4 regions of the Pantoea sp. X-Soil-MYKO-1289 genome follow, and region 2 is predicted to be linked to each of the others. Evidence: predicted binding sites of a transcription regulator. Region 2 holds the regulator's gene; each other region holds the start of a gene.

Region 1 (7,800 bases), 1.8 Mb from region 2:
CGGTCTGGGCGGCAAAGGCAACGACGGCGTCGCGGCGTTCGTACAGCGTCTGCCGGGTTCAATCGGCTATGTCGAATACGCCTATGCCAAGCAGAACAACCTGACCTACACCAAACTGGTTGACGCCGATGGCAAGCCGGTCGCGCCGAGCGAAACCAGCTTCTCCAACGCGGCGAAAGGCGCAGACTGGAGCAAATCCTTTGCGCAGGACCTGACCTTCCAGAAAGGCAACGACGCCTGGCCGATCACCTCAACCACCTTCATTCTGGTCTACAAAGATCAGGCGAATGCCGAGAAGGGCAGCGAAGTGCTGAAGTTCTTCGACTGGGCGTACAAAAACGGCGACAAAACGGCGACCAGCCTGGATTACGCCACCCTGCCGGACAGCGTAACCCAGCAGATCCGCGACGCCTGGAAGGCCAATATCAAAGACAGTTCCGGCAAAGCGCTCTACCAGTAAGCGAACAACTCCGGTCGGACGCGCGTCCGGCCAGATCGAGAAGGGCGGCCGCGCGCCGCCCTGACAACCTCTAAAGAATGAGTCTTCTATGGCTGCAACGAAGCCGGCATTCAAAGCCCCCGGTAAGCAAGGTGACATGATTTTTGGCGCGCTGGTTAAACTGGCTGCGCTGATTGTCCTGTTGCTGTTGGGCGGCATTATCGTCTCCCTGATTTTCTCCTCCTGGCCAAGCATCCAGAAATTTGGCTTTTCCTTCCTGTGGAACAAAACCTGGGATGCGCCGAACGAAGAATTTGGCGCGCTGGTGCCGATCTACGGCACCCTCGTCACCTCGCTGATTGCGCTGATTATCGCCGTGCCGGTGAGCTTCGGCATCGCGCTGTTTCTGACGGAGCTGTCGCCTGGCTGGCTGCGCCGTCCGCTCGGCACCGCTATTGAGCTGCTGGCGGCGATCCCCAGCATCGTTTACGGCATGTGGGGCCTGTTTATCTTCGCGCCGCTGTTTGCGGAATATTTCCAGACGCCGGTCGGCGAAATCATGTCGAACATCCCCTTTGTCGGCGCGCTCTTTTCCGGGCCGGCCTTCGGCATCGGCATCCTGGCGGCGGGCGTTATTCTGGCGATCATGATCATTCCTTACATCGCCTCGGTAATGCGCGACGTGTTTGAGCAGACGCCGGTGATGATGAAGGAGTCCGCCTACGGCATCGGCTGCACCACCTGGGAAGTGATCTGGCGCATCGTGCTGCCGTTCACCAAAAACGGCGTGATTGGCGGCGTGATGCTCGGCCTGGGACGCGCGCTGGGCGAAACCATGGCGGTCACCTTTATCATCGGCAACACTTACCAGCTCGACAGTCCTTCGCTGTTTATGCCGGGCAACAGCATCACTTCCGCGCTGGCGAACGAGTTCGCCGAAGCCGAGTCGGGCGTGCATGTCGCCGCGCTGATGGAGCTGGGACTGATCCTGTTCGTTATCACCTTTATCGTGCTGGCCATTTCCAAATTAATGATCCTGCGCCTCGCGAAAAGTGAAGGAGCGCGCTCATGACGACGATTGAACTACAGGCTCGCGCCGAACTGGACGCGTCGCGCCGCAAAATGCAGGCCTGGCGCAGCACCAAGAATAAGATCGCGCTGGCGCTGTCGCTGCTGACCATGGCTTTCGGCCTGTTCTGGCTGGTGTGGATCCTGTTCACCACCGTGACGCGCGGCGTGGACGGGCTGAGCTGGGCGCTGTTTACCGAATCGACGCCGCCGCCCAATACCGCCGGCGGCGGTCTGGCCAACGCCCTGGCGGGCAGCGGCCTGCTGATTTTGTGGTCGACGGTGATCGGCACGCCGCTGGGCATCCTGGCGGGCGTCTATCTGGCGGAATATGGCCGCAAGTCGGCGCTGGCGGAAGTGATCCGCTTTATTAACGATATCCTGCTCTCGGCGCCGTCGATCGTGGTGGGCCTGTTCGTTTACACCATCGTGGTGGCGCAGATGCAGCACTTCTCCGGCTGGGCAGGCGTGATCGCGCTGGCGCTGCTGCAGATCCCGATCGTTATCCGCACCACCGAAAATATGCTGCGGCTGGTGCCGGACAGCATGCGTGAAGCGGCCTACGCGCTCGGCACGCCGAAGTGGAAGATGATCTCCGCGATTACGCTGAAGGCGTCGGTATCGGGCATTCTGACCGGCGTGCTGCTGGCGATCGCCCGTATCGCGGGCGAAACCGCGCCGCTGCTGTTTACCGCGCTGTCGAACCAGTTCTGGTCCACCGACATGATGCAGCCGCTGGCGAACCTGCCGGTCACCATCTTTAAGTTCGCGATGAGCCCCTTTGCCGAATGGCAGAGTCTGGCCTGGGCGGGCGTGCTGATTATTACGCTCTGCGTGCTGCTGCTGAATATCCTGGCGCGCGTAGTCTTCACCAAGAGCAAAAACGGTTAACCTTCGGCGCTGCCTGGCGCGGCGCCGTTTAAGAGAGACGAGCAATGAGTATCGCGACTTCCAACAGCGGTAAAATTCAGGTGCGTAACCTGAACTTCTATTACGGCAAATTTCACGCGCTGAAGAACATCAACCTGGACATCGCGAAGAACCAGGTCACCGCGTTTATCGGTCCGTCAGGCTGCGGCAAATCGACCCTGCTGCGCACCTTTAACAAAATGTACTCGCTCTATCCCGATCAGCGCGCCGAAGGGGACATTTTGCTGGATGGCGACAACATTCTGGCCTCCAGCCAGGATATCGCCCTGCTGCGCGCGCGCGTCGGCATGGTATTCCAGAAACCGACCCCTTTCCCGATGTCGATCTACGACAATATCGCCTTTGGCGTGCGTCTGTTTGAAAAGCTGTCGCGCGCCGATATGGATGAGCGCGTGCAGTGGGCGCTGAGCAAAGCGGCGCTGTGGAATGAAACCAAAGACAAGCTGCACCAGAGCGGATACAGTCTCTCGGGCGGCCAGCAACAGCGTCTCTGCATCGCGCGCGGCATCGCGATCCGTCCGGAAGTGCTGCTGCTGGACGAGCCCTGTTCGGCGCTGGACCCGATCTCGACCGGCCGTATCGAAGAGCTGATCACCGAGCTGAAGCAGGACTATACCGTGGTCATCGTGACGCATAATATGCAGCAGGCGGCGCGCTGTTCCGACCATACCGCCTTTATGTATCTGGGCGAGCTAATTGAGTTCAGCGATACCGACCGGCTGTTCACCAAACCGGCGCAGAAACAGACCGAAGATTACATTACCGGCCGCTACGGCTGATTTTCAGGAGATAAACATGGATAACCTCAATCTGAACAAGCATATCTCCGGTCAGTTCAATGCGGAGCTGGAACACATTCGCACCCAGGTGATGATTATGGGCGGCATGGTGGAGCAGCAGCTCACCGACGCCATCACCGCGATGCACAATCTGGACGGCGAGCTGGCGCAGCGCGTGATCGACGGCGACCAGAAGGTCAATATGATGGAAGTGGAGATTGATGAAGCCTGCGTGCGCATCATCGCCAAACGCCAGCCCACCGCCAGCGACCTGCGCCTGGTGATGGCGATCATCAAAACCATCTCCGAGCTGGAGCGCATCGGCGACGTGGCGGAAAAAATCAGCCGCACCGCGCTGGAAAAATTCGGCCAGCAGCATATGCCGCTGCTGGTGAGCCTGGAGTCGCTGGGGCGTCACACCGTGGAGATGCTGCACGACGTGCTGGACGCCTTCGCGCGCATGGATCTGACCGAAGCGATCCAGATCTATCGCGAAGACAAAAAGGTCGACAAAGAGTATGAAGGCATCGTGCGTCAGCTGATGACCTACATGATGGAAGATCCGCGCACCATTCCGAGCGTGCTGACCGCGCTGTTCTGCGCCCGCGCCATCGAGCGTATCGGCGATCGCTGTCAGAACATCTGCGAAATCATCTTCTATTTCGTTAAAGGTCAGGATTTCCGCCACGTCGGCGGCGATAAGCTGGATGAGCTGCTCTCCGGCGACGACGGCTCCAATAAACCCTCCTGATGACTCTCCGCCGTGCGCTGGCTGGCGCACGGCTCGCCGCTTTTTCTGCCCCACGCAACCGTTTTCTTTATATACTTGGCGCACTTTTTCTCTATCAAGGTGCTGATTCATGTCTCTTTCCCGCAGTAAGCAGAGCGTGACGCCTGCGAAGGCGATGCTGGCCGCGGTCAGCGGTTACGCGATGGATGGATTCGATCTGCTGATCCTGGGATTTATGCTGCCGGCAATTAGCCTGTCGCTGGCGCTGGATCCGTCGCAGGCGGGCTCGCTGGTTACCTGGACGCTGATTGGCGCGGTGGTGGGCGGTATTCTGTTCGGCCATCTCAGCGATCGTTTTGGCCGCATTCGCATCCTCACCGTCACCATTCTGATGTTCTCGATTTTCACCGGACTGTGCGCGGTGGCGCAGGGCTACTGGGATCTACTGGCGTACCGCACGCTGGCGGGCATGGGGCTGGGCGGCGAGTTCGGCATCGGCATGGCGCTGATTGCCGAAGCCTGGCCGGCGGAAAAGCGCAACCGCGCCTCGGCGTGGGTCGGCATCGGCTGGCAGCTTGGCGTGCTGCTGGCGGCCTTTATCACGCCGCCGCTGCTGGGCGTTATCGGCTGGCGCGGCATGTTTCTGGTCGGTCTGCTGCCCGCGCTGTTCTCGTTTGTGCTGCGGCGCAGCATGGGCGAGCCGGAGGCCTTTACCCGGCAGGCGACGCTGACGCCGTCGCTGTCGTTCGCCGCGCGCCTGAAAATGCTGGTGCAGGATCGCGCCACGGCGAAAGCGAGCCTCGGCATCTTTATCCTGACGTCAGTGCAGAACTTCGGCTATTACGGGCTGATGATCTGGATGCCGAGCTATCTCTCCGCTAACTTCGGCTTCAGCCTGACCAAATCGGGCTTATGGACCGCGGTCACCGTGGTCGGCATGACCTTCGGCATCTGGCTGTTCGGCGTGCTGGCGGACCGCTTTGCGCGCTGGAAAATTTTCCTGCTCTATCAGTTCGGCGCCGTGGCGATGGTGGTGATCTACGCGCAGCTGCGCGATCCCACCGTGATGCTGTTTACCGGCGCGCTGATGGGGATGTTCGTTAACGGCATGATTGGCGGCTACGGCGCGCTGATCTCCGACACGTTCCCGCCGCAGGCGCGCGCCACGGCGCAGAACGTCTTGTTCAACCTCGGGCGCGGCGTCGGCGGTTTCGGCCCGCTGGTGATCGGCCTGCTGGTGGCGAAAATTTCGTTTACCGCGGCGATCACGCTGCTGGCGCTGATCTACCTGCTGGATATCGTCGCCACGCTCTTTTTGCTGCCGAAAAAGCAGGGCAACGACGATTCGCTGGGCGCGATTGGTTAAGTCGCGGCGGATGAGTCGGCGACCAGCCGCCAGCCGCGCGCGCGCCAGAGCGCGGGCAGCTCGGCCATATCGGTAAAGCGCGTTACCAGCGGGTGGTCGATTTCAGGGTTGTGCGCGTCCGCGCAGTAGTAAAATACCGGGATGCCCGCCGCGATGCCGGCGCGGGCGCCCGCTTCGGAATCGTCCACCAGAATGCAGCGCTCGACAGGCACCTGCATCTGTTCGGCGGCGTAATGCATCAGCGCGGGATCGGGCTTCCAGCGCGCGATGTCGTAGCCGCTGTAGAGGCGATCGCGAAACCAGGGCAGCATGCCGGTCAGCCCCAGCGAGTGCTGCATCTTCTTTACCGTGCCGTTGGAGACGACGCACATCGGCACGGTTAGCTTTTCCACCAGCGCTTTCGCGCCGGGAATTTCCGTCAGCGACGCGTCGAACAGGCGCGCCACTTCGGCGCGGTAGTCGGTTTCAAATGTCGCCTGCGGCAGGGTGGCGTGATGCGTTTCTCCAACGTCGCGAATAATGTCGTAGAGCTGGACGCCTTTGTACCTTTCGAACATCTCCTGCAACGAGCAGCTAATTCCGTAGCGGGCGAAGGTGTTGACGTACGCCTGGGTGCAGAGCAATTCGCTGTCTACCAGGGTGCCGTCGCAGTCAAAAAACACGCACTCTACTGCCATCTGTCGCTATCCTTCTGTTTTCGAGAGAGCACACACTTTAACCTAATCGACGCAGATTGCGATCCCGGAAACGGTTGCGAAAAATCATTGTATTGCCGCTGTAAAGCGGTCAGGATACGCGCCGAGTTCTTTTCATCAGGATCGTTGGCATGAGTAAACAAGGCCTTTTGCAGCGCGTTTTTAAGCTGCAGGAACATGGCACTACGGTGCGCACCGAGGTTATCGCCGGTGTCACCACTTTCCTGACGATGGTCTACATCGTCTTTGTTAACCCGCAGATTCTCGGCGTAGCAGGCATGGATACCCAGGCGGTATTCGTCACGACCTGCCTTATCGCCGCATTCGGCAGTATTCTGATGGGTCTGTTCGCCAATCTGCCGGTGGCGCTGGCGCCGGCGATGGGGCTCAACGCCTTTTTCGCCTTCGTGGTGGTCGGCGCGATGGGCTATTCGTGGCAGGTGGGCATGGGCGCGATTTTCTGGGGCGCGCTTGGGCTGCTGATCCTGACGCTGCTGCGCGTGCGCTACTGGATGATCGCCAATATCCCGCTGAGCCTGCGCGTCGGCATTACCGCCGGTATCGGTTTGTTTATCGCCATGATGGGGCTGAAGAACGCCGGCATCATCGTTGCGAATCCCGATACCATCGCCGCGGTCGGCAATCTGACCTCGCACAGCGTACTGCTCGGCGCGCTCGGCTTCTTTATCATCGCCATTCTGGCGTCGCGCAATATCCATGCGGCGGTGCTGATCTCGATGGTGATCACCACCGCCATCGGCTGGGCGCTGGGCGATGTGAAATTTGTCGGCCTTTTCTCCGCGCCGCCTGCGATCGGCAGCGTGGTTGGGCAGGTAGATATTAAAGGCGCGTTCAATATCGGCATGGCGGGCATTATCTTCTCCTTTATGCTGGTTAACCTGTTTGACTCTTCCGGCACCCTGATCGGCGTCACCGACAAAGCGGGCCTGACCGACGAGAAAGGCACGTTTCCGCGCATGAAGCAGGCGCTGTTTGTCGATAGCTTCAGCTCGGTAACCGGCGCGCTGGCGGGTACCTCGTCAGTGACCGCTTACATCGAGAGTTCGTCCGGCGTGGCGATCGGCGGCCGCACCGGCCTGATGGCGGTAGTGACCGGCGTGCTTTTTCTGCTGGTGATGTTCCTGTCGCCGCTGGCGGCGATGGTGCCGGGCTATGCGGCTGCAGGCGCGCTGATCTACGTCGGCGTGCTGATGACCGCCAGCCTGTCGCGCGTGCGCTGGGACGATCTCACCGAAGCGGTGCCGGCTTTCGTGACCGCGGCGATGATGCCGTTCAGCTTCTCGATTACCGAAGGCATCGCACTGGGCTTTATCGCCTACTGCGTGATGAAGCTGGGCACCGGCCGCTGGCGCGAGATCAGCCCCTGCGTGGTGGTCGTGGCGCTGCTGTTCGTGTTGAAAATCGCCTTTATCGACGCGCATTAAGAAGACGGCTCGGGCTCTATCGCAAACCGCAGAGTCGTCTGCAAGCGGGTGAGATGAACCGAAGAGCAAAGCGTCACGCGCCATGGATGGCGCGGGGCGAGCTGGCAGGGATGCCGTTTTTTGCGTCTTTGCGATCGGTTCATCTCGCCCGCGTTGGCACCATTGCCCCGTAAAAAAAGCCGCTTAAGCGGCTTTTTTTTATGTCTCTGGGTGAAGGCTGCGCTCTCGCGGCGAGCTGGTCAGCCGCAGCGTGCGCGGCCCAATATTTGGTTTGCTCATCTCGACGTCGCGCAGCGCATGCCACTCGCGCGAGGCGTCAATTTCCCACAGGTGCAAACGCTGGGTGGC
Region 2 (7,800 bases):
TGTTGGTATTGACGGCATTAGCCTGACCGTCGGCGAAGTGACCAAAAGCAAATTCTGCGTCTATTTAATCCCGGAAACCCTGGAGCGCACCACGCTTGGCGCGAAGAAGCTGGGCCACCGCGTCAATATCGAGATCGATCCGCACACACAGGCGATCGTCGATACCGTCGAACGCGTGCTGGCGCAGCGCGAAGCCGCCGCCTTGCGTCCGGACGTCGAATAAGCATAAAAAAAGGCGCTCCAGGCGCCTTATTCACTAGCGCGGCTTAGCGCGCGACGCGCAGGCCGCCTTCTACGCCGCGGCTAAAAACCACCTGCCACAGCTGAATATCGCGGGCGCGAAAGGCGCCGGCGCAGGCGTTAAGGTAGTAGCTAAACATGCGCTTAAAACGTTCGCCGTACTTTTCAGCCAGCTGCGGCCAGGCCTGCAGGAAGCGCTCATACCAGGCCATCAGCGTGGTGTCGTAATCGGCGCCGAAATTATGCCAGTCTTCCAGAATGAAATGCGACTCGCTGGCGTCCGCGATATGGCGCACCGACGGCAGACAGCCGTTGGGGAAAATATATTTATCAATCCAGGGATCGACATTCATATCGGTGCGGATCGCGCCGATGGTGTGCAGCAGGAACAGTCCGTCTGGCTTGAGGTTACGGTCCACCACGTCGAAGTAGGTGGCGTAGTTTTTCGGTCCAACGTGCTCGAACATGCCCACCGAAACGATACGGTCGAACTGCTGGTTAAGATCGCGATAATCCTGCAGCAAAATAGTGACGTCCAGCCCTTCGCAGCGCTGCTGCGCCAGCTTCTGCTGCTCTGCCGAGATGGTTACGCCGTGCACCACCGCGCCGTAGTGGCGAGCGGCATACTCGGCGAGGCCGCCCCAGCCGCAGCCGATGTCCAGCAGCGTCATGCCCGGCTCCAGCTGCAGTTTGCGGCAGATCATATCCAGCTTCGCTTCCTGCGCCTGCTCCAGCGTCTCGGCCTCTTTCCAGTAGGCGCAGGAGTATTGCATATAGGGATCGAGCATCAGCGAGAAGAGGTCGTTCCCGAGATCGTAATGCTCTTTACCCACGATCCATGCGCGTTTTTTCGACTGTAAGTTGGTGAGACGCGCGGCGGCCACGCGCAGCGTATCTTTGAAGTGGTGCGGCAACTGCTGGTCCAGCTTGTGCTTTAGCACGCGGTGAAAAAACATATCCAGCCGTTCGCAATCCCACCAGCCATCCATATAAGCTTCGCCAAGACCAAGTGAGCCTTCCTGAATCACACGCTTAAAAAAGTCAGGCTGTTTGACCTGAATATCCCAGGGGCGGCTGCCGTTGATTTCGATGTCCGCTTTTTCCAGCATTTCGTGGACAATGCGATACCAGTGGTTTTCTTCAAGGCTCACTTCTTCTATTAACGATGAACTCATAGCTTCTCCATCACCTGTCCGCGTTGAACCTGAGAAAAAGAATAGCCAATTTCTCAAGGCCTGTGAGAAATGTCACGGATTGCTCCGTGCGCCTGATATCCGACGTTTTACAGAGGATTGGATCTGAATATCGTTGTCTGACGAGCAGGAAACGCGCGCGCAGACACCATCCGGGCGATAAGCTTCGCCTAAAAATAAAACAATTATGTTATTGATTTGTTGCAGATTTATTGACCTGATCGAGTATATGCTCAACCAGGTCAGTATTCAACGACTTATTGTTAGGCAGCTAACTATAAAAGTTGCCTTAGTGATTATCCTGGCAGGGAGTGGTAACGCGGACAATATCCATTTGTGCGCTGGCGCGTCGCTGCCAGACGTAGCCCGCTATCGCCAGCGCGATAGTGGTCACCATAATCAGCGTAGTCATCAGCAGCGGCTGTTGTAAACCTGCGGAGACCGCCAGACTGGCAACAAAGCAAAGACCGAGCTGCAGGGTATTCTGCAGCGCCGCGGCTTTACCGGTGGCGTGCGGGAACGGCAGCAGCGCATTCGACACCACAATCGGGTAAATCGCGCCGTTCGCCAGCGCCATGCCGCAGAAGGGCGCAAGCAGGGCGATCAGACTGTGGCTTCCGGTCAGCGCCACGGCGAACAGCGTCGCCACGCTCAGGCTGTAAAGCGCCAGCAGCAAGGGGAGCAGCTGCGCGCCGGCAAAGCGGTTCAGCAGCGCGCGGCAGCCAAATCCGCCCAGCAAAAAGGCGATGGTTTGCGGAATATAGCTCAGGCCGATATCCGCCGGCGTCAGGCCCGCATCGGCGAGAATAAAGGGCGAGCCGGTCAGCCAGGCGAAAAAGCTGGCGGAGCAGGCGGCATAAATCAACACGTTGCCGCCATAGACGCCAGAGCGCAGCAGCGAGAAAAAGCCCGGCTGATCGTTCGCTTCTTGCGCTGTCGGACGACTGGCGGGCAGGCGCAGCGTTACCAGCATCAGCGCCACGCCGGTCAGCGTCAGCACCAGAAAAATCGCGCGCCAGTGAAAATGGCTAATCAGCCAGGCGCCAAGCAGCGGCGCCAGCGCGGGCGAAAGCGCCACCAGCGGCATAATGGTGGCGAACACCTTATTGGCGCGCGCGCGCGGATAGCGGTCCACCACCAGCGCCTGCCAGCTCACCGCCGCGGCGCAGACGCCGATCGCCTGAATAAAGCGCAGCGCCAGCATCAGCATTGCATTTTCCACCCACAGCATGCCGGCGCAGCCGAGCGCGAACAGCCCCAGCCCCATCAGCAGAACCGGTTTGCGCCCGATGCGGTCGGAAAGCGGGCCCCAGAAAAGCTGGCCGATGGCGAAGCCCGCCAGGAACAGGCTCATACTGGCGCTGATAATGCCGGGCGAGGTATTGAAGCTGATGCGCATCGCGCCGAAGGCGGGCAAATACATATCGGTCGCCAGAAAGCCCAGCATGCTGAGCAGGGCGAGGTAAGGCATAAATCCTTTTGATGACAGCATGGTTTTTAATCTCATTTTCGTCAGGCAGGTTAAACGCGGCAAAGTGTAAAAGGGTGCGCCTGCCGCTGTGAAACGTTAATATTTGCAGAGTGCTGTGAAAATTTTTGAAAGGAAAAAGCATGTGGTCCGAATATGCGCTTGAAGTGGTAGACGCCGTGGCGCGCACCGGCAGTTTTAGCGCCGCCGCGCAGGAGCTGCATCGCGTGCCTTCTGCCGTCAGCTATACGGTGCGCCAGCTGGAAACCTGGCTGGCGGTGCCGCTGTTCGAACGGCAGCATCGCGAGGTGGCGTTGACCGCCGCTGGCGAGCATTTTGTGCGCGAGGGCCGTGAGGTTATCAAAAAAATGCTCGCTACCCGCAGACAGTGTCAGCAGCTGGCGAACGGCTGGCGCGGGCAGCTCAGCATCGCGGTCGATCGCATCGTGAAGCTGCCGCGCAGTCGTCAGCTGGTGACCGACTTCTATCGCCACTTTCCCGATATGGAGCTGCACATCAGCTATGAGGTGTTTAACGGCGTCTGGGACGCGCTGGCCGACGGACGCGTCGACGTGGCGATCGGCGCCACCCAGGCGATCCCGGTCGGCGGGCGTTTCTCCTTTCGCGATATGGGCGCGCTGAACTGGCGCTGCGTCGTGGCGCGCCAGCATCCGCTGACGCGGCAGCCGCAGCTCGACGACGACGCGCTACGCGCCTGGCCGTCGCTGGTGCTGGAGGATACCTCGCGCGCGCTGCCGCGGCGCATGACCTGGACGCTGGATAACCAGCGGCGACTGGTGGTACCGGACTGGCAGGCGGGGCTGGCGTGCGTGCTGGATGGCTTATGCGTGGCGATGATGCCGGGCCATCTGGCGCGTCCGCTGCTGGATAAGGGCGAGCTGGCGGAGCTGACGCTGCCTGCGCCCTTTCCGGAAAGTCCCTGCTGCGTGAGCTGGTCGGAGGCGCGCGCATCGCCGGCGCTCAGCTGGCTGCTCAGCTATCTCGGCGATGCGCGAACGCTCAATCAGGAGTGGTTAAGCGAGGATTAACGGCGGTAGTCGCGAAAAGGGCCGTCGCCGACCGAGCGGCGCTCAATCAGCGTGGGATGCACTTCGATGGTCTGCGACACTTCGCGTTTGCTGGTAATGCGGTCGAGCAGCATCTCCAGCGCCTTCTCGCCCAGCTGGGCTTTCGGCTGATGCACGGTAGTCAGCGCCGGCGTGAAGTAGCGCGCGTTGCGCACGTTGTCATAGCCGATCACCGAAATATCCTGCGGCACGCGCAGCCCCATCTCGTCGGCGGCGCAGATCGCGCCCATCGCCATAATATCGCCGCCGCAGAAGATCGCCGTTGGGCGCTGCTTCTGCTGCAGGATCTGCTGCATCGCCTGATAGCCCGATTCCGGCTCGAAATCGCCCTGAACGATCCACTCGGGACGTACCGCGATGCCCGCTTCCTGCAGCGCTTGCAAAAAGCCCGCATGGCGCCCGCCGCCGGTATTGCGCTCCAGCTGGCCGGGAATGGCGCCGATATCGCGATGGCCGCGCTCAATAAGATAGCGTCCCGCCAGATAGCCGCCCTGGAAGGCGTTATCGAGCACGGTGTCGGTAAAGTCGCCGCGCGATTCGCCCCAGTCCATCACCACCATCGGAATATTGCGGTTCTCTTCCAGCATCTTCAGCAAATCGTCCGGATACTCGGAGCACATCACCAGCAGGCCGTCGACGCGCTTTTGCGCCATCATCGACAGATAGGCGCGCTGCTTCTGCAGATCGTTATGAGCGTTGCCGAGAATGAGGGTATAGCCGCGCTCAAAGCAGTGATGCTCGACCGCTTCGATGATTTCCGCAAAATAGGGCGCTTCGCTGGAGGTGGCGAGCAGCCCCAGCGTTTTGGTGTGGTTGACCTTCAGGCTGCGCGCCACGGCGCTGGGCGAATAGTGTAATTCCTGTATCGCCTGCCAGACGGCGTTGCGCGTCTCTTCCGCAACGAAGCGCGTTTTATTGATCACGTGGGAAACGGTGGTGGTGGAAACACCCGCGCGCTTCGCGACATCTTTAATTGTTGCCATTGAAAAGAGACTCCAGAACTTATCAATAAGCCACTGATAAGCATAATGTTAAACGTTTGCGTCCGCTAAGAGAGTTTTCTGTTAATTCGCTACAGTTTTTGTCGGTGAAATACTCACTGGGCAGGACAAAACAGGGGCTGTTGCGTGCGAACGGCACGGGCGTTGCGTCAGTTGCGCAACAAAGCCGGGGATTCTAACAAGGCTTGCGGGATAAAACGAGATTTTTACCGGCAACTATGGGAAAATCGCATAAGACCCTGACAACTGTGTGGATAAGGAGAGGTAATGAGCACCGATTTGAAACTGGCATTAATGACTACCGGCGCGGCGCTGCTGATGATTGTGGCGTTTGGTTTTACCGCCGTCATGCACTAACAGAGAGCGATAAAAAAACCGGGATTATCCCGGTTTTTTTATGGCGTTTAGCGAATGGTTTTCGGCGTCATCACTCGTCGCGCGCCGATATAGTGACGCTGCCAGTAATCATCCGAAAGCCCGCTAATCTGGATATCTTTGCCGGTGCGCGGCGACTGAATAAATTTGCCGTTGCCAAGGTAAACCCCAACGTGGTCGGCGGTGCCGCGGCCGTTGATACGGAAGAAGACCAGATCGCCTTTCTCCAGCGACTCGCGCTTGACCGGCGCAGCGTCGCGCAGGTGATACATTTCGTTGGCGGTGCGTGGAATTCTGAATTTCACCAAATCTTTATAGGCGTACCAGACGAGGCCGCTGCAGTCAAAACCGGTATGCGGCGAGGTACCGCCCCACTGGTAGGGCTTGCCCAGCTGACCCATCAGTTTGGTCATCGCCGTTTCGCGCGCTTTCTGGTAGCGCAGGCGATGGGACTTGCTCATTTTGATGGTAGAGGTGTCGTCGGCATTCAGCTGCGGGAGAGTGGCGGCTTTTGCGGTGCTCAGCGTGCGCTGGCGGCCATAGCGTTTGTGAGAAGATTTAAGGGTTTTTTTCGTATCGGCGGCGGAAGGGGAAAGCTTAGCCGTTTCAATTTTCTTCTGCTTTTTCAGTTTGAGTTTTTGCGCAGTAGAAGGGCGCGTTTTTTTCGCGCTGGTTTTGACCGGTCGCCGTTTGCGGCGCTCATCTTCGCGCGCGCTTTTTTTCTCCGCCTTGTGCAGGCTGGCGTTAACCGGCGCTTGCGGCGAGGCCGAAGCGATGTTCATGAACAGCTGCGCGAAAGCTAATATAAAGAGCGTAATCAGTAATCGCATAGTCCGGTTACAGGGTTAGCGGTTACGACAACAGGCCGTAACGTGGTTAGAAAAATCTGATCGGAGATCAGCGCCGGGGCCATTCTAAGCCAGGTTTTTTTCAAAAGTTAAGCCATTTTTCTATTAAACTGTTACAGGGTTGCAGTTGAGTTTAAAATAAGCAATTTCAGCAGCTTATAGCAGCAAAGTTATTACCAGTTATGAACAGCTTAAGTTTTGATTATCGTCAGAAAAACGCAGATCTTTAGTAAAGAACTTAACAAACATGGCGGTTTCGCCTGGCAAGCGAGAAATTGTCGTTTTCAGGGACGGGGCGAAGTCGCTACAATAAACAAACACGAAGTAGGGAATTAAGGAAGGCAATTATGAGTACTGTAGAAAAAATTCAGCGCCAGATCGCAGAAAACCCGGTCCTGCTGTACATGAAAGGCTCGCCGAAACTGCCAAGCTGCGGTTTCTCTGCGCAGGCGGTGCAGGCGCTCTCTGCCTGCGGTGAGCGCTTTGCTTACGTGGATATTCTGCAGAACCCTGATATTCGCGCCGAGCTGCCGAAATACGCCAACTGGCCGACCTTCCCGCAGCTGTGGGTAGACGGCGAGCTGGTCGGCGGCTGCGATATTATCGTCGAAATGTTCCAGCGCGGCGAGCTGCAGTCGCTGATCAAAGAGACGGCGGAAAAGCACAAAGAAGCGGAATAAAAGAAGTGTAAAAAAAAGGCCGACGCAAGTCGGCCTTTTTTTACGCCTGCTCCGGCGCCGCTTCCGCGTCGTCGCTTGCCGCCATCGGCAGCGGCCAGCCGCCCAGCCGTTTCCAGCGGTTGACCAGCTCGCAGAACAGCGTCGCCGTCTGCTCAGTGTCGTAGAGCGCAGAGTGCGCCTGGGTGCTGTCAAAATCCATGCCTGCCGCTTTGCAGGCTTTCGCCAGCACCGTCTGCCCCAGCACCAGCCCGCTCAGCGCGGCGGTGTCGAAGGTGGCGAACGGATGGAAAGGGTTGCGCTTCAGCCCAGCGCGCCCGGCGGCGGCCATCATAAAATTGAGATCGAAGGTCGCGTTGTGCGCCACCATGATGGCGCGATTACAGTGGTGATCCTTGATGCCTTTGCGCACCATCTTAAATATGGCGTGCAGCGCCTCATATTCGCTAATCGCGCCGCGCAGCGGGTTGCTGGGATCGATGCCGGTAAACGCCAGCGCCTCTGGATGAAGCAGCGCGCCTTCGAAAGGCTCGACGTGGAAATGCAGCGTCTGGTCGCGATGCAGCCAGCCCTCTTCGTCCATTTTCAGCGTGGTGGCGGCGATCTCCAGCAGCGCATCGGTCTGCGCGTTAAAGCCTGCGGTCTCGACATCGATCACCACAGGATAGAAACCTCGGAAACGTTGATTCAGCGCGTTCAGGGAGTTCGTTTCAGACATCAGCATCTCATAGCAGAAAATAGGCAGCGCGCATTATGGCAAAAAAAAGAGGAGGGTGCAGCAGAAGGGAAAGCTTCAGCCTGCTGCCGCGCAGACTGAAGCGGCAAACTTAGTTGCCCAGGCCGTGACCGGCATGTTTATTTTCGATCAGCTCAATCTTGTAGCCGTCTGGATCTTCGACAAAGGCGATAA
Region 3 (7,800 bases), 1.2 Mb from region 2:
AAAGGCAAGCTGATTGGACGCGTCACCATTGAAGACGTGATCGACCTGGTCAACGAAGAGAATGAGAGCAATATTCGCCGCATGGGCGGCATCAGTCAGGAGGAAGATGTGTTCGCGCCGGTGCGCAAAGCGGTGCGCCGCCGCTGGGCCTGGCTGGCGATCAATCTCTGCACCGCCTTTATTGCGTCGCGCGTTATCGGTTTGTTTGAAGACACCATCTCGCAGCTGGTGGCGCTGGCAACGCTGATGCCGATTGTCGCCGGCATCGGCGGCAACACCGGCAACCAGACCATTACCATGATTGTGCGCGCGCTGGCGCTGCATCAGGTTGAGCCGGGCAACTTCTCGTTTCTGATTGCGCGCGAGCTTGGCGTGGCGCTGCTTAACGGCCTGTTCTGGGGCGGCACCATGGGGCTGATCACCTGGATGATGTATGACAATCTGGAACTGGGCGGCGTAATGATGCTGGCAATGGTGCTGAATTTGCTGCTGGCGGCGCTAATGGGCGTCTTGATCCCGCTAATCATGACCAAACTCAAGCGCGACCCGGCGGTAGGCTCCAGCGTACTGATTACCGCCATTACCGATACCGGCGGCTTTTTTATTTTCCTTGGTCTGGCGACGCTGTTTCTGCTGCATCACTGATTGCCGATCTCAGCGGCGGCGGCGAGGCAGTGCGCATAGCGCTGCATCGCCTGCTGCAGGTTGAGCCGCAGCGTCACCTGCGCCAGATCGCGCGTCTCGGCAGGAATGGCGTAGCTGCCGCGCTGCTCCAGCCATTCCAGCACGTCCGCCAGATGCCAGAGCGCGGTTTTGCCGTCGTGCACCGGCTGTGGAAAGTGCGGGCTGTGGCTCAGCATCAGCTTGCGCATATTCTGGCGAGAAACGCCGATGATGTCGGCCACGTCGGTCAGGCCGACAAAATCGGGCGCCGCCTCAATAAGCTGCGCGTCCGGCACCGCGCTCTGCACGTTCTGGATGGCGCTCAGCACCGCCCGCTTCGCGCTGGAGGCGTCACGCGTAAACTCCAGCGCCACTTTTCCCGGCACGCCTAGCCCTACCAGCGCATCGTCGCAGCCCGCCTCGATGAGCCGCTGCAGCAGTTGCTCTTCCGGCAATAGCGGTTTCGGCAGTTGAAAACGCAGCGTAAAGATATATTCCATGTTGGCTCCTTAATGCAGTTTGCGCACTGCAATACACTTATCGACTACCCGCCGCAGCGCACGCGCATGGTTAAAGGCATTACGCGGCGTGCACCAAATCACGCTGATGCAAAACTCTCCGCAGCGACATGTCGCCGAATACGTAGGGCAATACATTTTTCCCCACCCATGATGTCCCATCGCCACTATTTGCCATCCGTAAGCTTCGGCATGACGCAGCGCCGCTTCAATCTCTTTATCTGGATGCCGTCTTCTTTCCATTTTGTCTGCACCTTACGCCAAAACTGATAGGTTGTCAACTGACAACTGCGCCAACTAATGCTGTCTGCGCAGCATCATGCCTCAATCCGTTTTAGAGAGGGAATTTCATGAAAAATCATGGAAGAGGCGCCGCAAAAAATGTTATGCAGAGGCGCGCGGCGCACCCTACACTTCCTTAAAACCCAAGGAGAAAAGCATGTTTAAACCCGATGATTTTGTGCAGTCTAAAACCGGCGGCCCGAAGATGCTGGTGCTGCGCGTGGAAGGCGAGACGTTGTGGTGCGCGCGCGTCGATGACGCCACAAAAAAAGAGATCGAGGTAAAGGCGGACAGCGTCAACCTCTACCATGAAGAGGGCGATTTTGGCGTCTGCTGACGCCTGCGCCGGGCGTCAGCCCGGCGGATTGTCCTGCTGCACGTTGTCGCCGCCGATGCCACCGATAAACGGCAGACGCAGGCGCAGCGGCGTAAAATCCACGCCCATATTCAGACCCAGCACGTTCAGCTCAAAGCCCTCTTCCGCGCCGAGCGTTACGCCGGCGACGCCCAGTACGGAAACCTGAATACCGCGCCCCGACGGCGGCAGGCCAATCGGACGCCACAGCGGCCGATAATCTTTGCCGAGCGCGTTGGCGGGCATGTCGAGTTTCAACGCCGGCACTTCACGTCCGATATGGGCGAGAAAGGTGTTGCTGTTCGGCCCCGGCCAGGCGTGATAGGTATGCGGCCAGGGATAGGAGCGGATCGCCGCCTCAATGCGCGGGATCATCGCCTCCGCCGCCTCGCCGCGATGATCCACCAGCAGACGCGGTTTCGCGCCATACCAGTAGCCGTCAGGCAGGTTGCTGTTGCGCCGCACTTTATCGCCGCTGCCCCAGCTAATCACCTCATAACGGCTGTAGCGCGTCTCGCCTGCGCGCTTGAAGATAATCCACGGATGCACCGCCACCGCGCCTTTCCAGCCGTAGGTCGGCGCGGCGTAGACCTGCACGATCGCCTGCGCCGCGTAGCGCTGCGGATCGGGCGCCAGACCGGCGGAGTCGCGCCGCGCCGACCACCAGCCGCCCTGCCCGCCGGAGAGGTCGCCGTGGCGCGTCGCCTGCGCCAGGCTGGCGCCCAGCGACAGCAGGATCACCAGCAGAATGCAGAGGCTCACGGCCTTGAGTGACAGCATAGATATTTCCTGGAGTGAAGAGCGGAAAGAAAATCGCCAGCCTCTCTGACGACAGGCTGGCGAGGAATTAATCAACGCGCTTCAGTGTAAGCGGAAAGCTTATTCCCACTCAATGGTCGCCGGCGGCTTGCCGCTGATATCGTATACCACGCGGGAGATACCGTTGACTTCGTTGATGATGCGGTTAGAGACGCGGCCGAGGAAATCATACGGCAGATGCGCCCAGTGCGCGGTCATAAAGTCGATGGTCTCAACTGCGCGCAGCGAGACGACCCAGTCATATTTGCGGCCGTCGCCCATCACGCCTACGGAACGCACCGGCAGGAAGACGGTGAACGCCTGGCTCACTTTGTTGTAGAGATCCGCTTTGCGCAGCTCTTCAATAAAGATCGCATCGGCGCGACGCAGCAGATCGCAATACTCTTTCTTCACTTCGCCCAGCACGCGCACGCCGAGGCCCGGACCCGGGAACGGATGGCGATAGAGCATATCGTACGGCAGACCCAGCTCCAGGCCGATTTTGCGCACTTCATCTTTGAACAGCTCTTTCAGCGGCTCGACCAGGCCCAGCTTCATCTCTTTCGGCAGGCCGCCCACGTTGTGGTGGGATTTGATTACGTGCGCTTTGCCGGTCGCGGAGGCGGCGGACTCGATCACATCCGGATAGATGGTGCCCTGCGCCAGCCATTTCACGTCGGTCAGCTTGCTCGCCTCTTCGTCGAACACTTCGACGAACACGCGGCCGATGATTTTACGCTTGGCTTCCGGATCGTTTTCGCCCGCCAGCGCGTCGAGGAAGCGCGCCTCAGCCGGAACGTGAACGATATTAAGACCGAAGTGATCGCCGAACATATCCAGCACCTGCTCCGCCTCGTTCAGACGCAGCAGACCGTTGTCGACGAAGACGCAGATCAGACGATCGCCGATGGCGCGGTGCAGCAGCATCGCGGTCACGGAAGAGTCCACGCCGCCTGACAGGCCGAGAATGACTTTATCGTTGCCGATTTGCTCGCGCAGACGTTCGACCGCGTCTTCGATAATTTTCGCCGGCGTCCACAGCGCTTCGCATTCGCAGATGTCGAGCACGAAACGCTCCAGCATGCGCAGACCCTGGCGAGTATGCGTGACTTCCGGATGGAACTGCACGCCGTAGAAACGCTTCTCTTCGTTAGCCATGATGGCGAACGGACAGGTTTCGGTGCTGGCGACGGTGACGAAGTCGGACGGAATAGCGGTCACTTTATCGCCGTGGCTCATCCAGACGTCAAGCAGCGGTTTGCCTGCGGCGCTGATGGCGTCTTCGATATCGCGGATCAGCGCGCTTGGCGTCAGCACTTCCACCTGCGCATAGCCGAACTCACGTTCGTTAGAGCCTTCAACTTTGCCGCCCAGCTGCATCGCCATGGTCTGCATGCCGTAGCAGACGCCGAGCACCGGTACGCCCGCATTGAAGACATACTCCGGCGCGCGCGGGCTGTTGAGTTCGGTGGTGCTTTCCGGGCCGCCGGAAAGGATGATGCCGTTCGGGTTGAACTGGCGGATCTGCTCTTCGGTGACATCCCATGCCCAGAGTTCGCAGTACACGCCCAGCTCGCGGACGCGGCGCGCGACCAGCTGCGTGTATTGAGAACCAAAATCGAGAATCAGAATGCGATGCTTATGAATATTTTCCGTCGTCATTGAGGCGTTTCCAGAGCGGGTAACTTGATAATGAAAGCGCCCGGCTTATGCCGGGCGATAAATCTTACGGGATCAGGATCCCATACGGTAGTTCGGCGACTCTTTGGTGATGGTCACATCGTGCACGTGGCTTTCGTTGATGCCGGCGCCGCTGATGCGGACGAACTCCGCTTTGGTGCGCAGATCATCGATGGTCTGGCAGCCGGTCAGGCCCATACAGGAGCGCAGGCCGCCCATCTGCTGGTGAACGATCTCTTTCAGGCGGCCTTTATAGGCGACGCGGCCTTCGATGCCTTCCGGCACCAGTTTGTCAGCGGCGTTATCGCTCTGGAAGTAGCGGTCGGAAGAGCCTTTGGACATCGCGCCCAGCGAACCCATGCCGCGGTAAGATTTGAACGAGCGGCCCTGGTAGAGTTCGATTTCGCCCGGCGACTCTTCCGTACCGGCCAGCATAGAGCCGACCATGACGGCTGCCGCGCCAGCGGCGATCGCTTTGGCGATGTCGCCGGAGAAACGGATACCGCCGTCGGCGATAACCGGAATGCCGGTGCCTTCCAGCGCTTCCACCGCGTCAGAAACGGCGGTGATCTGCGGCACGCCCACGCCGGTGACGATACGGGTCGTACAGATAGAACCCGGGCCGATACCGACTTTCACTGCGCTCACGCCCGCTTCCGCCAGCGCCAGCGCGCCTGCGCCGGTCGCGACGTTGCCGCCGATGATCTCCAGGTCAGGATATTTTGCGCGGGTTTCGCGGATGCGCTGCAGCACGCCTTCTGAGTGACCGTGCGACGAGTCGATCAGCAGCACGTCGACGCCAGCGGCGACCAGCGCGTCGACGCGCTCTTCGTTGCCCGCGCCCGCGCCCACTGCCGCGCCAACGCGCAGACGGCCCTGCGCATCTTTACAGGCGTTCGGCTTACGTTCGGCTTTCTGGAAGTCTTTAACGGTGATCATGCCGAGCAGATGGAAGCTGTCGTCCACCACCAGCGCTTTCTCGACGCGTTTTTCATGCATTCTCTGCAGTACGACGTCACGCGCCTCGCCCTCTTTCACCGTGACCAGACGTTCTTTCGGCGTCATGACCGCGGTAACCGGCTGCGTCAGATCGGTGACGAAGCGCACGTCGCGGCCGGTAATGATGCCGACCAGTTCGTTGCTTTCATTCACGACAGGATAACCGGCAAAGCCGTTGCGCTCGGTCAGGGCTTTGACTTCCGCCAGCGTCGTGGTCGGCAGAACGGTTTGCGGTTCGGTTACCACGCCGCTTTCATGTTTCTTCACCTTGCGAACTTCATCCGCCTGGCGCTCAATCGACATGTTTTTGTGGATAAAGCCCAGACCGCCTTCCTGCGCCAGCGCAATAGCCAGTCCCGCTTCGGTTACGGTATCCATAGCGGCGGAGAGCATCGGGATGTTCAGACGAATATTTTTCGTCAGCTGAGTGCTGAGATCGGCCGTGTTAGGCAGAACGGTGGAGTGAGCAGGAACGAGCAGAACGTCGTCGAAAGTAAGGGCTTCTTTAGCGATTCTTAGCATGGCAATATCTCAACCTGGGGTGAATGAGAACAGATAAAATATTGCCGCGGCATTATACAGGCCGTAATCGTTTGCCTCCAGCATTATTTTAGAAAAAGTCTTGATCCTCGCCAGCAGCCATGTAGTATCGGTTAATTAACCCTCTGATTTACTATTTGATCTCCATCACATGTCGCTACCGCCAGTCGCCAATGTTTTTACCGTCAGCCGCCTGAATACCACGGTGCGCCAGCTCCTGGAACAGGAGATGGGATCGGTGTGGCTGAGCGCAGAGATCTCCAACTTTTCTCAGCCCGCCTCGGGCCACTGGTACTTCACGCTGAAGGATGACGGCGCGCAGGTGCGCTGCGCGATGTTCCGCAACAGCAACCGCCGCGTTACCTTCCGTCCGCAGCACGGCCAGCAGATTCTGGTGCGCGCCACCATTACGCTTTATGAGCCGCGCGGCGACTATCAGCTGATTATCGAAAGCATGCATCCGGCGGGCGAAGGCGCGCTGCAGCAGCAGTTCGAGCTGCTGAAGGCGAAGCTGGCGAGCGAAGGCCTGTTCGACCAGCAGCACAAACAGCCGCTGCCCGAGCCGGCGAAACAGGTTGGCGTGATCACGTCGGCGACCGGCGCGGCGCTGCATGACGTGCTGCGCGTGCTGCACCGCCGCGATCCTTCGCTGCCGGTGATTATCTATCCTACGCCGGTTCAGGGCGCCGAGGCGCCGGCCGCTATCGTGCGCGCGATTGAGCTGGCGAACCAGCGCGCAGAGTGCGATGTGCTGATCGTCGGCCGCGGCGGCGGCTCGCTGGAAGATCTCTGGAGCTTCAACGAAGAGCGCGTCGCGCGCGCTATTTTCGCCAGCCGTATTCCGGTGGTGAGCGCCGTCGGCCATGAAACCGACGTCACCATCGCCGATTTCGTCGCCGACCTGCGCGCGCCGACGCCCTCCGCCGCTGCTGAAATTGTAAGCAGAAATCAGACAGAGCTGCTGCGACAGTTGCTCTCGCAGCAACAACGACTGGAAATGGCGATGGATTACTATCTGGCGCAGCAACAACGCCGCTTCTCTCGTCTCGATCATCGCCTGCAGCAGCAGCATCCGCAGCTTCGCCTGGCGCGCCAGCAGACCGCCCTGTTCCGCCTGCAGCAGCGGCTGAACGAGGCGATGGAAAATCGGCTGCGTCAGAGCCTGCGGCAGCAGGATCGGCTTTCTCAGCGTCTTGCCGCGCATCAGCCGCAGCCGCGCCTGTTTCAGGCGCAGCGCCAGCTGGAACAAATGCGCTATCGCCTGCAGCAGAGCATGGAAAAGACGCTTAACCGCGACAAACAGCGCTTTGCCACCCTTGCCGCCCAGCTGGAAGGCGTCAGCCCGCTGGCGACGCTGGCGCGCGGCTTCAGCGTCACTACCGATAGCGCCGGGCAGGTGGTGAAAAGAACCGCCCAGTTGCAGAGTGGCGATACCCTGCGCACGCGTCTCGACGACGGCTGGGTGGAAAGCCAGGTGACCAGTCTGCTGCCGGAAAAAAAACGCCGTCGTAAAACCGCTTCCTGAACAAAGACTATACTTTTTGGCACATTACTTGTGCCAAGGAGTCGGGTATGTCCTACAGCGTTATTCCTCCCTATATCTTGCGTAACATCGTGACCCACGGTTCCAGTCATCAACAGGACTATGCGCGCCGTACGTTGATGCACGTTCAGCATCTGATGGCGGAGAACTGGCAAAAACCGGTCGCGCCGCAGACAGCGACCGGCGGTCACGTCGAGCGCGAAATTTACGATGCGAAAAACACCCAGAACCTGCCAGGCGAGCTGCTGCGCAGCGAAGGTCAGCCTGATACCGGCGATGTCGCCGCCCGAGAAGCCTGGGATTATCTTGGCGTAACCTACGACTTCTTCTGGCAAACCTATCAGCGCAACTCCCTCGACAATCAGGGGCTGAAGCTTCTCGGCACCGTCCACTACGGCAAGGCGTATCAAAACGCCTTCTGG
Region 4 (7,800 bases), 1.2 Mb from region 2:
CCATCTGGTCGCGCGCCACCATGCCGGTGACGGTGCGGTCGCCGATGGTGACGAGGAAGGTTTTCTCCGCCACGGTCGGCAGATGCAGCACGCGGTTAACCGCGTCGCTAAGAGTAATACCGTCGCGCAGCAGCGGCTCACCTTTGGCCTGCTGCGTGACCACGTCGCGCGTCATCTTCGGCGTTTTGCCCAGCAGCACGTCCAGCGGCATATCGATCGGCGTGTTGTCGAAGTGGCTGTCGCTCAGGCTCAGGTGCTGCTCTTCGGTCGCTTCGCCGATCACCGCGTAAGGCGCGCGCTCGCGCTGGCAGAGCGCGTCGAACTGCGCCAGCTTCTCCGGCGCCACCGCCAGTACGTAACGCTCCTGCGACTCGTTGCACCACACTTCCAGCGGGCTCATGCCCGGCTCATCGTTCAGGATGTCGCGCAGGTTGAAACGGCCGCCGCGGCCGCCGTCGCTCACCAGCTCCGGCATGGCGTTGGAGAGACCGCCCGCGCCCACGTCGTGGATAAACAGAATCGGGTTCTCTTCGCCCATCTGCCAGCAGCGGTCGATCACCTCCTGACAGCGGCGCTCCATTTCCGGGTTGTCACGCTGTACGGAAGCGAAATCGAGATCGGCGTCGGACTGGCCTGACGCCATGGACGAGGCCGCGCCGCCGCCCAGGCCGATATTCATCGCCGGGCCGCCCAGCACGATCAGTTTCGCGCCCAGGGTAATTTCGCCTTTCTGCACGTGATCGGCGCGGATGTTGCCGATGCCGCCCGCCAGCATGATTGGCTTGTGGTAGCCGCGCAGCTCGACGCCGTTATGGCTGTTGACCCGCTCTTCATAGGTGCGGAAATAGCCGTTCAGCGCCGGACGTCCGAATTCGTTATTGAACGCCGCGCCGCCCAGCGGGCCTTCTGTCATGATGTCCAGCGCGCTGACGATGCGATCCGGCTTGCCGAAATTCTCTTCCCAGGGCTGCTCAAAGCCGGGAATGCGCAGGTTCGATACCGAGAAACCGACCAGGCCAGCTTTCGGCTTCGCGCCGCGTCCGGTGGCGCCTTCGTCGCGGATCTCGCCGCCGGAGCCGGTTGCGGCGCCGGGCCACGGCGAGATCGCCGTAGGATGGTTATGGGTTTCTACCTTCATCAGGATATGCGCCGCCTCCTGATGGTACTCATACTCGCCTTTTTGCGCGTCGGCGTAAAAGCGTCCCACTTCCGAGCCTTCCATGACCGCCGCGTTGTCTTTATAGGCTGACAGCACGTGGTCCGGCGTGGTCTCAAAGGTGTTTTTAATCATTTTGAACAGCGATTTCGGCTGTTTTTCGCCGTCGATAATCCAGTCGGCGTTGAAAATTTTATGACGGCAGTGCTCGGAGTTGGCCTGCGCGAACATATAGAGTTCGATGTCGTTCGGGTTGCGCCCCAGGCGCTGGAAAGCCGTCAGCAGATAGTCGATCTCGTCGTCCGCCAGCGCCAGCCCCAGCGTGCGGTTCGCCTCTTCCAGCGCCTGACGGCCGTTATTCAGCACGTCGACGCTTTTCAACGGCTGCGGCTCGTGATGCGCGAACAGCGCTTCCGCCTGCGACAGGTCGCTGAAAACCGTCTCCATCATGCGATCGTGCAGCAGCGCCTGAAGCGTCTGCCACTGCGCATCGGTGAGCTGCGGCGCCTGCACATAGAAGGCCAGACCGCGCTCCAGGCGGCGCACCTGCGGCAGATCGCAGTTGTGCGCGATATCGGTCGCTTTGGAAGACCAGGGCGAAATGGTGCCGGGACGCGGCGTCACCAGCAGCAGGCGGCCTTGCGGCGCATGTTCGGCGAGAGAAGGACCGTATTTCAGCAGGCGCTGCAGGCGCGCTTTTTCATCAGCGTTCAGCGGTGCGCTGACATCGGCAAAATGGACGTACTCGGCGTAAATGTCACTCACCGGCAGGTGAGCGTCCTGAAAGCGGGTCAGCAGTTTGTTTACACGAAATGCCGACAGGGCGGGCGAACCACGCAGAATTTCCATCATTTAATCTCTCGTCAGAGCGCCGTGCGACGCTTCAAGGGGCACAACAGCAGAAAACGGGCGGTATTATAGAGAAACACCCCGCTCGACGAAACCGTTTGCGCATAATTTCTCTGCCTGCGGAATTGCCTGAATTATGCACAAAACCTGCTTTATAAGTTGCTCTACGCTGCCGAGTTGCGCAAAATGCCCCTCGCTCTGGGAGTTCAAAAAAGATCAATACTGCCTTTAAAAGACAGAGGCCTTAGAGCCAGCGAGAGACAACTATTTGAAACGCCTAAAATTAAACTATCTGCTGATCGGTCTCGTCACCCTGCTGCTGGCGATGGCGTTATGGCCATCGATCCCGTGGTACGGTAACGGACAGGATGCGATTTCGCAGATAAAATCACGGGGAGTGCTGCGTATCAGTACCATCAATTCCCCGCTGACTTACTACACCATCAATAAAGCCCCGGCCGGCATGGATTACGAGCTGGCGAAGCGCTTTGCCGACTATTTGGGCGTTAAGCTCAAGGTCACGGTGCGCCCAAACCTCAGCGATCTGTTTGACGATCTCGACGACGGCAAGGCGGACCTGCTGGCAGCGGGCCTGATTTACAACGATGAAAGGCTGGCGCGCTATAAAACCGGGCCGAGCTACTACTCGGTCTCCCAGCAGCTGGTCTATCGCGTCGATAAGCCGCGCCCGAAGAATCTCGGCGATCTCAAAGGCGAGCTCAGGGTCGCTTCCGGCTCCGCCTATCTGTCGTCGCTGAAAACGGCGCGCGATAAGCAGTTTCCCGATCTCAACTGGGTGATCTCGACCGATCAGGGGCCGAAATCGCTGCTGGAGGCGGTCGCTGACGGCAAGCTCGATTACACCATCGGCGATTCCGTCACCATCGCCCTGCTGCAGCGCGTCCACCCGCAGCTGGCGGTGGCGTTCGACGTCACGGATGAAGAGCCGGTCACCTGGTATGTGCCGCACAGCGACGACAGCAGCCTGAACGCCGCGATGCTCGACTTCTTTAACTCAATGGGTGAAGAAGGCGTAATGGCGCGCCTGGAAGAGAAGTATCTCGGCCACGTCGGCACCTTCGACTATGTCGATACCCGCACCTTCCTGCGCGCCATCGACGTGACGCTGCCGGAGATCAAACCGCTGTTTGAGAAGTATGCGGCCAGTATCGACTGGCGGCTGCTGGCGGCGATCTCCTATCAGGAGTCGCACTGGAATCCGCTGGCGACCTCTCCGACCGGCGTGCGCGGCATGATGATGCTGACGCGCAACACCGCCGACAGCCTGAACGTCGAGGATCGCACCGACACCGAGCAGAGCATTCGCGGCGGCAGCCTCTATCTACAGCGCATGATGGAAAAGGTGCCCGCCACTATTCCTGAAGATGAGCGCATCTGGTTCGCGCTGGCGGCCTACAACATGGGCTACGCCCATATGCTGGATGCGCGCAAGCTCACGGCGAAACAGGGCGGCAATCCCGACAGCTGGGCCGACGTCAAGCTGCGGCTTCCGATGCTGAGCCAGAAACGCTACTATGCGCAGACGACCTACGGCTACGCGCGCGGACACGAAGCCTATAACTACGTCGAGAACATCCGTAAGTATCAACTGAGCCTGGTGGGATATTTGCAGGAGCAGGAGAAACGCCTGGCCCAGCAGGCGGCGCAAGAGGCGGAGCTGGGCAGAGGCTATCCGGCGGTGGCGCCGGAAATCGCCATGAATTAGGCAGCGTATGAAGCGCGGCGTCGACGCCGCGTTAGTCCGTTCCGCGCTGCGCCTGACGCAGCGCTTTTTTTTGCTCGCGCCGCATGCGGAAAAAGTCGCTCAGCATCGCCGCGCACTCCTCCGCCAGCACACCGCTCTGCAGCACCACCTGATGATTCATGCCGGGATGACCGAGCACGTCCATCAGCGAACCCGCCGCGCCGGTTTTCTCATCGCTGGCGCCATAGACCAGTCGCGCGATGCGGCTATGCACCATCGCGCCGGCGCACATCACGCAGGGCTCCAGCGTCACGTAGAGCGTGGTATCCAGCAGGCGATAGTTCTCCAGCACCTTGCCGCCCTGACGCAGCGCCATCATTTCGGCGTGCGCGGTCGGGTCGTGCTGGCCGATGGGCCGGTTCCACCCTTCACCGATAACGCGATCGCCCTGCACCAGCACCGCGCCGACCGGCACTTCGCCCTGTTCCCAGGCGATGCGCGCCAGCCGCAGCGCATGGCGCATCCAGTATTCGTCTTGAGATTGATTCACGCAGGCTCACTCCCGGCAGCAGCAAAGCGGCGCATTATAGCGATCCCGCGCGCAGAATCGAAGATGCAACCCTACTCCAGCTGCTGAAGTTCGCCGCGCGGCGTGACGCGCCAGCGGTGCTGGCAGAAAAAGAGCAGCGGGTTATCCTGCTTGCTGTCGCTGTAGCCGCTATAGAGCTGCAGCGGCGTGCCGATCTGCTCTTCGAGCTGAACCACTTTCTCATGGCCGAGGCAGCGCATGGCCAGCACGCGCCCGCCGAAGCCCCGCCGCATCTGGCTGGCGATCAGTTTGACGCGCGGCAAGAACGCCGAGTCGAAGTAGACCTGCTCCACCAGCGGCTGCGGCGAGCCGGTAATCAGCCAGACGTCGGCATCGTCGCTGCCCAGATAGTCGGTCAGGCGCTGCTGCACCACCGGAAAGGCGGTCACCCGCTGGCGAAACCACTGCGCAAAGGCCGCTTCGCGCCGCAGCAGCGTGCGCTCCGAGCGGCCAAAGGTGATCGACCAGAGCAGCAGGCTCATCGGCCAGCGCGCCGCGCGTCCTTTAATAAGCAGCCCCAGCCCGACCACCGGCAGCAGCGGCACCACCAGCAGCAAATTGAGCGGCTGACGCCAGAGCAAATAGCGCATAAAGGTGCCGAACATATCCTGCTGATGCAATGTGCCGTCCAGATCGAAAAACACCACGCGACGTTGTGTACCCTTGGTCAAAAAACGCTCCTTTCTGTTTTGTTCGCCCTGTGTTTCCTTATTGTAGCCATCAACCGCGGCAGCGGCGAAGAGGGCTATTTTTAATTCCCGTAGCTACAATGCCAGATGAATAGTTTATTCTTCAGCAGAGACAACCATCTTACGGCAGGCTACTTAAACGAGGACCAGGCATGAGCTCATTGCTGCGCATTCGTCAGCTCTATCCGCGTCTGGCGCTAAACGAGCGTCGGCTTGCGGACTTTCTGTTGTCACAGCCGGATCGGGCGCGCCATCTCAGCTCGCAGAAGCTGGCTGAAGAGTCGGGCGTTAGCCAGTCGAGCGTGGTGAAATTCGCGCAGAAGCTGGGCTACAAGGGCTTTCCGGCGCTTAAGCTGGCGCTGAGCGAGTCGCTGGCGGATCGCGACGCCATTACCGTGCATAACCACATTCTCAGCGACGACTCGCTGAAAACCGTGGGTGAGAAGCTGCTTACCGAGAAGCTCTCCGCGATTCGCGCCACGCTCGATATCAACAGCGAAGAGAAGCTGAACGCGACGCTGCACTTGCTGAAAAACGCCCAGCGCATCGTGCTGGTAGGCATCGGCGCCTCGGGACTGGTGGCGAAAGACTTTTCCTGGAAACTGATGAAGATCGGCATCAATGCGGTGGCGGAGCAGGATATGCACGCGCTGCTGGCCAGCGTGCAGGCGATGCGTCCCGGCGACGTGCTGCTGGCGATCTCCTATACCGGCGAGCGTAAAGAGATCAACCTGGCGGCGCAGGAAGCCGCGCAGATCGGCGCGTACGTGCTGGCCTTTACCGGCTTTACGCCCAACAGCCTGCAGCAGACCGCGACCCACTGTCTCTATACCGTAGCGGAAGAACAGAGCACGCGCAGCGCCGCCATCTCCTCGACCACGGCGCAGCTGGCGCTGACCGACCTGCTGTTTATGGCGCTGGTGCAGAACGATCCAGAGCGCGCCGCCAGCCATATCCGTCACAGCGAAGCGCTGGTGAAAAAGCTGAACTAGGCGGCGAACGCGAGTATAATGGCGCCGTTTTTAGCTGATCAGGTGAAATCATGGCGCTGCTGATTACCGCCAAATGCATTAATTGCGATATGTGCGAACCCGAATGCCCTAACCAGGCGATTAGCCTCGGCGCGGAGATCTACCAGATCGACGCCAGCCGCTGCACCGAGTGCGTCGGGCACTACGATGCGCCGACCTGCCAGAGCGTCTGCCCTATCGATAACACGATTGTTATCGATCCACAGCACATCGAATCGCGCGATGCGCTGTGGGAAAAGTTCGTGGTGCTACACCACTAATTTTCGATAATCACCGTTGCGCAGGCGTAGTGACGCTCATCCGCCAGCGTGACGTGGACCTGTCTGACGCCCAGCTTTTCCGCCACTTCGCTGGCGTGGTTGAAAAAGCGCAGTCCAGGCTTGCCCAGCTCATCGTTGTAAACTTCAAACTGATTGAACGCCAGCCCGCCGCGAATGCCGGTGCCGAAGGCCTTGGCCGCCGCTTCCTTGACGGCGAAGCGCTTAGCCAGAAAGCGCACCGGCTGCTGATGCCGCTGATATTGCTGCCACTCGGCTTCGCTCAGCACGCGCCGCGCCAGGCGGTCGCCGGAGCGCTCAATCACGCCGGCGATACGCTCGATTTCGACGATGTCGGTGCCCAGTCCGAGAATAGCCATCAGCGACGCGCTTCCCGCATCAGCAGCTTCATCTCTTTTACCGCGTCGGCCAGGCCGCTGAAGAGCGCGCGGCCGATAATGGCGTGGCCGATATTCAGCTCGTGCATCTCCGGCAGCGCGGCGATCGGCTGGACGTTATGGTAGGTCAGGCCGTGGCCGGCGTTGACCTTGAGGCCCAGGCTGGCGGCAAAGGTGGCGGCGTGACGGATGCGCGCCAGCTCAACCTCGCGCGGCAATCCTTCCGGCGCCTCGGCGTAGGCGCCGGTATGAATTTCGATATAGGGCGCGCCGCTGGCGACCGCCGCCTCAATCTGGCGATGGTCGGGGTCGATAAACAGCGAAACCTGGATGCCCGCGTCGCTCAGCTGCTTTACCGCGGCGTTGATTTTTTCCTGCTGGCCCGCCACGTCGAGGCCGCCTTCGGTGGTGACCTCTTCGCGCTTCTCCGGCACCAGACAAACGAAGTGCGGCTGGATATCGCAGGCGATGCCCACCATCTCGTCGGTAACCGCCATCTCCAGGTTCATGCGCGTCTGAATGGTGTCGCGCAGAATACGCACGTCGCGATCGGTGATATGGCGGCGATCTTCGCGCAGATGCACGGTGATGCCTTCCGCGCCCGCCTGCTCGGCGACGAAAGCCGCCTGCACCGGATCGGGATAGTGGGTGCCGCGCGCGTTGCGTACCGTGGCGATATGATCGATGTTGACCCCTAACAGCAACTCAGCCATGACAATCCTCAGCTTAACTATGTCGAAAAATCAGAGTGTACCGCGACGCGCGGCGCAGGCACAGCGCTCTACGAGCTGGCGGCATCGGGCCGCTTTTTCGGCACGAACTGGCGAAACAGCTCGGTGCTCTTTAAGGGTTTGCCGCCCAGGTAGGGTTTTAGCGCGATGCGGGTAAAGCGCTTGGCGGCGCGCAGCGTATCGGCATCGGGAAAATCGCGTTCCCACAGCGCGCGCAGCTGACGGCCGGTAAAGCTGCGCTGTCCGGCGACCAGACTGGCGATAAAGCCCTTCTCTTCACGATAGCTGTAGGTCATGTTGTCGGCGACCGGCTCGCCGCTGCCGGCGCAGTGCAGAAAGTCGACGCCGTAGCCGAGATGGCCGAGCAGCGCCAGCTCGAAACGACGCAGCGCCGG

Evidence for each region. Region 2 encodes PurR, which represses purine synthesis genes. Its sites were predicted from a motif close to CANGCAAACGTTTGCNTG; they were not measured.
Region 1: a site for PurR is predicted at 6,053-6,070, ahead of AC6I7Z_RS00105 (NCS2 family permease). Genes of this name have one in related genera too.
Region 3: a site for PurR is predicted at 5,878-5,895, ahead of guaB (IMP dehydrogenase). Genes of this name have one in related genera too.
Region 4: a site for PurR is predicted at 2,093-2,110, ahead of purL (phosphoribosylformylglycinamidine synthase). Genes of this name have one in related genera too.

The regions. Positions count from the first base shown of each region.
Region 1 is NZ_AP036004.1:14,822-22,621, forward strand. It holds gene pstS (phosphate ABC transporter substrate-binding protein PstS) at 1-460, shown strand, start outside; gene pstC (phosphate ABC transporter permease PstC) at 549-1,511, shown strand; gene pstA (phosphate ABC transporter permease PstA) at 1,508-2,398, shown strand; gene pstB (phosphate ABC transporter ATP-binding protein PstB) at 2,443-3,216, shown strand; gene phoU (phosphate signaling complex protein PhoU) at 3,233-3,967, shown strand; gene AC6I7Z_RS00095 (MFS transporter) at 4,077-5,312, shown strand; gene yieH (6-phosphogluconate phosphatase) at 5,309-5,989, opposite strand; gene AC6I7Z_RS00105 (NCS2 family permease) at 6,139-7,452, shown strand; gene AC6I7Z_RS00110 (4'-phosphopantetheinyl transferase family protein) at 7,651-7,800, opposite strand, start outside.
Region 2 is NZ_AP036004.1:1,858,114-1,865,913, forward strand. It holds gene AC6I7Z_RS08905 (riboflavin synthase) at 1-223, shown strand, start outside; gene cfa (cyclopropane fatty acyl phospholipid synthase) at 267-1,415, opposite strand; gene punC (purine nucleoside transporter PunC) at 1,723-2,925, opposite strand; gene punR (DNA-binding transcriptional activator PunR) at 3,045-3,950, shown strand; gene purR (HTH-type transcriptional repressor PurR) at 3,947-4,972, opposite strand; gene cydH (cytochrome bd-I oxidase subunit CydH) at 5,258-5,347, shown strand; gene AC6I7Z_RS08935 (C40 family peptidase) at 5,395-6,195, opposite strand; gene AC6I7Z_RS08940 (Grx4 family monothiol glutaredoxin) at 6,558-6,893, shown strand; gene rnt (ribonuclease T) at 6,934-7,608, opposite strand; gene gloA (lactoylglutathione lyase) at 7,718-7,800, opposite strand, start outside.
Region 3 is NZ_AP036004.1:3,032,043-3,039,842, forward strand. It holds gene mgtE (magnesium transporter) at 1-645, shown strand, start outside; gene AC6I7Z_RS14615 (helix-turn-helix transcriptional regulator) at 639-1,163, opposite strand; gene AC6I7Z_RS14620 (GDFGVC terminal motif YodC-like protein) at 1,621-1,800, shown strand; gene AC6I7Z_RS14625 (DUF3750 domain-containing protein) at 1,816-2,598, opposite strand; gene guaA (glutamine-hydrolyzing GMP synthase) at 2,698-4,278, opposite strand; gene guaB (IMP dehydrogenase) at 4,351-5,817, opposite strand; gene xseA (exodeoxyribonuclease VII large subunit) at 5,987-7,360, shown strand; gene AC6I7Z_RS14645 (M4 family metallopeptidase) at 7,408-7,800, shown strand, end outside.
Region 4 is NZ_AP036004.1:3,082,953-3,090,752, forward strand. It holds gene purL (phosphoribosylformylglycinamidine synthase) at 1-2,008, opposite strand, end outside; gene mltF (membrane-bound lytic murein transglycosylase MltF) at 2,274-3,731, shown strand; gene tadA (tRNA adenosine(34) deaminase TadA) at 3,763-4,260, opposite strand; gene yfhb (phosphatidylglycerophosphatase C) at 4,332-4,970, opposite strand; gene AC6I7Z_RS14835 (MurR/RpiR family transcriptional regulator) at 5,141-5,980, shown strand; gene AC6I7Z_RS14840 (YfhL family 4Fe-4S dicluster ferredoxin) at 6,031-6,279, shown strand; gene acpS (holo-ACP synthase) at 6,276-6,656, opposite strand; gene pdxJ (pyridoxine 5'-phosphate synthase) at 6,656-7,387, opposite strand; gene recO (DNA repair protein RecO) at 7,456-7,800, opposite strand, start outside.